Rubripirellula tenax: one gene and its partner. The protein of the gene in region 1 interacts with the protein of each later gene in a pairwise test. Links are inferred from orthologs where the notes say so. Each region holds a gene or a part of one and is shown on either strand. Other genes may lie near its edges.

Region 1 (3,043 bases):
GAGTCAGCGACGCAGAGCTTGCGGCCGCGGTCAAAGAAACCAAGGACTTGGGCGAGACCTGGAACTACGATAAGCATCAATTCACGCCTGATGGCTATAGGTTTTTTGACCTTTACTGCACCGAATACTGTGGCACCAACCACTCTGAAATGCAGACGGTCGTTGTCGTTCACGAAACGTTGAAAGACTTGACCGATTGGATTTCGGCGAACAGCGTCCGCCCAGACGGTACTCCCCCCGCCGAGTACGGCGAAAAATTGTACAAGAACCGCGGATGCGCCGGCTGTCACAGCGTGGACGGATCGAAGCGAGTCGGGCCGTCCTTCGGTGGGCTTTATGGTCGCGACGAGGAAATGACCGTGGGTGGATCGGTCAAGGCCGATGAAAACTACCTTCGCGAATCGATCTTGTACCCCAAAGAAAAAATTGTTGCCGGCTACCAACCGGTCATGCCAAGTTACAAGGGTCAGCTCAGCGACGATGACATCTATTCAATCGTCGAATACCTGAAAACGCTCTCCAGCGGGGACGCAGCAAAGTAACCACCGCTTTGCTTCTGTTCTCGACCAACCATCCATCGCATCATCCGTTTTAGAGGCTTTACCATGTCTGCCGGCTCGATTCCGAAAGGCTCCGTCGTTCGCGACCCAGGATATCCGACTGAAAGTGAGAACTATCTCACCAATTCCAAGGGTGTGCTCAGTTGGGTGTTCACGCTCGACCACAAGCGGATCGGGGTGATGTATCTGATCGGTGTGACTTTGGCGTTTGGATTCGCCGGGTTGCTCGCCCTGTTGATTCGGTTGCACCTGTTTCAACCCGAAGGCGCGATCTTCAAGGGTGCCGAAGCGAACAACTATTACAACCAAGTTTTCACGCTGCACGGTGCGGTGATGGTGTTCTTGTTCATCATCCCAAGTGTTCCCGCGGCATTGGGTAATTTCCTAGTGCCGGTGATGTTGGGGGCCAAGGACGTCGCGTTTCCGCGGCTGAATTTGTGCAGTTTTTACCTGTGGTGCGTCGGCGCGGTGTTCTTCATCGCCGCTTTGTTCAGCACGGGTTTGGACACGGGATGGACGTTCTACACGCCGTACAGCACGACGACCGACACCTCGGTGATCGCCGCGACGATGGGCGCGTTCATTCTGGGGTTCAGTTCGATCTTTACCGGTCTGAATTTCATCGTGACGATCAATACGATGCGTCCGCCGGGAATGACTTGGTTTCGCATGCCATTGTTCCTGTGGGCCACGTATTCGACAAGCATCATCCAAGTCTTGGCGACGCCCGTCTTGGGGATCACGTTGCTGTTGCTGATTGCCGAACGCACGATGCACATCGGGATTTTCGATCCTGAATTCAACGGTGACCCGGTCACGTACCAACACTTTTTCTGGTTCTACAGCCACCCGGCCGTTTACATCATGATTTTGCCAGCCTTCGGCATCATCAGCGATTTGATCAGTGTTCACTCGCACAAACGAATCTTCGGATATCGCTTCATCGCCTACTCTTCGATCGCGATCGCCCTGCTGGGCTTCCTGGTATGGGGACACCACATGTTCACCGCCGGCATGAGCCCGTTGACCACGATCGTGTTCAGTGCGTTGACGTTCACGGTATCCGTACCGTCGGCGATCAAGGTGTTCAACTGGTTGGCGACCATGTACAAGGGCTCGATCAGCCTGACGACGCCGATGTGCTTTGCCATCGCGTTCATCTTCCTGTTCACGATTGGCGGATTGACGGGGCTGCACCTCGGCACGCTCGCCACCGACATGCACTTGCACGACACGTACTTCGTTGTTGCCCACTTCCACTACGTGATGGTCGGTGGAACGCTGATCGCCTTCTTGGGCGGTGTGTTCCACTGGTGGCCGAAAATGTTCGGCAAGATGTACAGCGAATTTGGTGGCCGCTTGGCCGCGCTGATCATCTTCATCGGATTCAACCTGACTTTCTTGCCTCAATTCGTTCTGGGCAGCCGCGGGATGCCTCGTCGATACGCGACGTACGATCCTGAATTTGCGTACCTGCACCAAATGAGTACCTATGGTGCCCTGTTATTGGGCGTGGGATTGTTGGTCGCCTTGGTCGTGCTGCTGACTTCGTTGGTCAAGGGCAAGAAGGCTCCGGCGAACCCTTGGGGTGGTGCGACGTTGGAATGGCACTGCACCAGCCCGCCGCCGTTTTATAACTTCGAACGAGCACCGGTTGTGGGCGACCCCTACGACTTTAGCAACGTCGAATGGGATGACGAAAACGAGCGTTATGTTTCGACCGAGCCCGAGCGGAAGTTGGTTCCTGGCGAAACGCCCGAAGCGGTGCCCGCCCACGCCAAGGACACTCACTGATCGCGATAGCGAATGTCGTAGCGACCTGCGGGCTCGCTACGGAACTGTTCAATCGATGACCTGGTTGTCCTTGGACGCCCCGACCTTTACTTGTACGATGACAGCCTGTCATCACCGGCCCTTTTTCAGACTCAATCCATGTCTACCATCGACGTAGCTCCCGAAAATGCGCACGACGCGCATGGTCACGATCATGATCACGACCATCCGTCGTTTTTGGCGCACCACTTTGACACTCCCGAGCAGCAGTTCGACAGTGGAAAACTGGGCATTTGGCTGTTCCTGGTCACCGAAGTCTTGTTCTTCAGTGGCATGTTTTGTGCGTACGCGATTTTCCGCAATCTGAAACCGGAAGTGTTCGAAGGAAATAGCCAGTTTCTGAACACCAAATTGGGTGCGATCAACACGGGCGTGCTGTTGTTCAGTTCGTTGACGATGGCTTGGGCGGTTCGCTGCTCGCAAACCGAGGAATACAAGAAGCTGACCGGAATGTTGGCCGCGACCTTGTCTTGTGCAATGATCTTCTTGGGTGTCAAATCGATCGAGTATTCGCACAAGTGGGGTATGGGTTTGCTGCCCGCTGGTTCGTTCTTCTATGACCCGGCGAACCCGCATCCGACGGCCGCTCAGATAACCAGCTACGGGTTCAGCGAGAACGTCGCTTTCTTCCTGCAAAACAGTCTCTACTT
Region 2 (2,908 bases), on another replicon or contig:
GGTGAGATCACGACGGACTTGGGCGATCAGGACAAGCGAACCCAAATTGTTGCCTACCCGGGCAATATCATTTCCTTGGGTGGGAATTTGGGCTGTCGTCCAAGTATCGATCCACTTCGCCCCAACTTCTGGTCCGCCACGCCAGCACCGAACACCTTGTTTGCAAGTGCTGAGGAGCGACGTGGTTACAAGTGGGCGTCGGTGCTTCCGATTTACACTCAAATGTTTACGATTCTGCCACCAAATTCCGAACTGTGTGGCAACTCAAACGCGGTCTCCATCGTCATGGCTCCGCCAAGCAGTCGGCACCAAGGCGGCGTTCACGTCCTGATGGGTGACGGCGCCGTGAAATTCGTGACGGATTCGATCGAAGCTGGGGATTCCAGCTTTGGCCAGGTTGGGATCCACGCATTGCATTCCCCGGCATCGAGACCTGGAATCGCAAGCCCCTACGGACTTTGGGGAGCCCTGGGCACTCGGGCTTCAAAAGAGTTGATCGAAGAGTTCTAAGTTAACGCTTCGATCAAAGTGTATCTTCCCACTCCTAAAATTAAGGTCGTCGATTCATGACCCGCTATATTTTTGTCACGGTAGTATGTTTCTGTCTCGTCCAGTTTGTCGGCTGCGGCGGCGGCAGCAAAGAACCGGGCGTGGCTGCGAAGCCAGACGAGATCAGTGCCTATATGGCGGCTCATCCAGAATTGGAATTTGACACGACGGACCCAGACGTAACCCCATCCCAAGAGTAGGCACGGCAGGGCGACACCTAGTGTTGCCGTGGCAATCTCATACCGGACCGTTTTTCCAGTTGGATTGGGATCACGGCCTGTGTGGTCCTTGGTCCATAGTCCCTGTATGGTTTGCACGCCAACGCGGCACAGCAATCTGGTCGGCTAGATCGCGTTCCGGGTCCGGATCACGAACCGGGCCGGGTTTTCAGCGGCGCCGGCGGGCCGTCCCGGTTCATCGCGTTAAGAGCCGACGCGTCGGCCGTGGCCGTCTTCACGGCCCGCACGGTCAGCCCCCGGAAACCAAACTCCGCAGCACTTCGATGCCGCGGTGGAGCGTCTCGTCGGATGCCGCGAAGCTGATGCGGAAGTGGGTGTCGTGTTTGCTGAAGATGTTTCCTGGGATGATCAACAGCCCCTTCTCGATCGCCCGCTCGACGAACTTGGCACCGCTGGGGATCGGTGATCGAGGGAAAACGTAAAAGGCACCACCGGGTTTGCTGATTTCGTATTTGTCTGAAAGCCCGTCATAAATCAGATCCCGTTTGCGACGGTAATCATTGATGTGGCCATCCAAATTCACTTCCATCGCTCGCAGCGCTCCCCACTGGGCCGGCTGGGGCGAACACACGAAGGAATACTGCTGAACTTTCAACATCGTGTTGATGATTTCGGCAGGTCCGTGAACGTAGCCGACTCGCCAACCCGTCATCGCATGGCTCTTGCTGAACCCGTCGATCACGATCGTTTGGTCATTGAATGATGCGGGCGAGACGAAGTCCCCGTCGAAGAAAAACCGACTGTAGATTTCGTCCGACAACAGCGCGATGTTGCGATCAGCCGCCAGTTGGGCAACGGCCTTCAATTCCTCTTCGCTGGCTGTTACACCCGTCGGATTGGCGGGGCTGTTGACCAAGATCATTTTCGTTCGCGGAGTGATCGCGGCTTCGATCTTGGCAGGATCGAGCCGAAAGTCGGGATAAGAATCGACGGGCACCGGTACCCCGCCACACATTTTCAACAGCGCCGGGTACATGACGAAATAGGGATCCAGATAGATCACTTCGTCGCCCGGGTTGATCATCGACAACATGGCCAACATCAATCCGCCACTGGTCCCGCTGCTAACGAAGACGTCGCGATCTTCATGGGGATATTTCGCGGCGATCTCGGCTCGCAAGGCTTCGCGAAGCGGTCCGATGCCCTGGGTTGGCGAGTAGGCGTTTTTCCCCGATTGGATGGCATCGATGGCGGCAGTCCTGATCTCGCCCGGTACATCGAAATCGGGTTGTCCGATCGAAAGGTTGATCGGATCCTTCAGCTTTGCGGCCAGGTCAAAGACTTTGCGGATTCCGCTGCTTTCAAACGCGGCCGTCCGATCGGCGATCCAAGGGTGCATGTCGTTTTCGGGTGGGGTGAGTTGGTATTGCCGTTACAATGTCAGCACAATTGTAGCAGTCAAGTTCTGCGTTTGGCATCCTTGTGCATCTTCGTGAGATCTCCCCGCCCGTGTCATCGATTCGCCTGGTCGAACCCGTCGTTCGTTTGTGTGCCATCATCACTCGGTACGACGATGCGAAGCATTGGGCGATCGAACGGATCTCGCTGCACTGGGGCGATCCCCTGGCACAGTCCGATCCGGTTGCGTTCGAAGCAGGTGGTTTCTACGACACCACGATGGGCACGGGGCTGACCAAAACGTTGGTTGCGTTCGGTGACTACCAAGATCCCGGCGGGTTGGCAGACTGGAAATTACAAACCAACCAATGGGAAGCCGAATACGCATCGCTGGGTCGGCACGCCGAACCGCGGCCCCTGAACTTGGATTCGGGTTACCTGAGCCAGGCCAAGTTGGTGTTGGCGACGGTCAAAGATCGCGACCACCGGATCTATTTGCACAGCGGAATTTTTGCCGAAGTGACCTTGAACTACGTCGGCAAAAAATGGGTGCATCATCGGTGGTCCTACCCGAGTTACCGGGCTGCCGAAGTCGCTGACTTTGCCAGTCGACGCAGGTTGGACTTGCGAAGTCACCTGGAATTGACTGGGCAAATTCGCCGTGTTGTCCATCCATCGACCGAACAACCGTCATAACCGTTCGTCCGTTCAAAACCGGACATCGAACGAGCCGATGAATGAAAGGTCAGGTGATCGGCAAGGATGCTGGTTTCACGACAGTT

The links. The genes of interacting proteins can lie anywhere in the genome.
Region 2: the proteins of Poly51_RS11040 (region 1) and Poly51_RS16065 interact in binary tests that used the Escherichia coli proteins (3 or more experiments, as listed by UniProt). The link is inferred for Rubripirellula tenax from one-to-one orthologs.

The regions. Positions count from the first base shown.
Region 1 is NZ_SJPW01000003.1:18,773-21,815, reverse strand. Bases 9-2,979 are described here. They hold Poly51_RS11040 (cytochrome c oxidase subunit I), read left to right. Parts: upstream 9-605; coding sequence 606-2,354; downstream 2,355-2,979. Other genes in these bases: Poly51_RS11035 (cytochrome c oxidase subunit 3), read left to right, coding at 2,493-2,979; Poly51_RS11045 (cytochrome c oxidase subunit II), read left to right, coding at 9-542. Outside these bases: more of Poly51_RS11045, read left to right, coding at 1-8; more of Poly51_RS11035, read left to right, coding at 2,980-3,043. UniProt on the Escherichia coli protein: Cytochrome bo(3) ubiquinol oxidase is the terminal enzyme in the aerobic respiratory chain of E.coli that predominates when cells are grown at high aeration.
Region 2 is NZ_SJPW01000004.1:412,601-415,508, forward strand. Bases 73-2,908 are described here. They hold Poly51_RS16065 (pyridoxal phosphate-dependent aminotransferase), read right to left. Parts: upstream 2,128-2,908; coding sequence 1,018-2,127; downstream 73-1,017. Other genes in these bases: Poly51_RS16055 (DUF1559 domain-containing protein), read left to right, coding at 73-510; Poly51_RS16060 (hypothetical protein), read left to right, coding at 567-749; Poly51_RS16070 (DUF4416 family protein), read left to right, coding at 2,238-2,822. In the rest of the region: more of Poly51_RS16055, read left to right, coding at 1-72. UniProt on the Escherichia coli protein: Shows aminotransferase activity with methionine and histidine as substrates, and to a lesser extent also with phenylalanine.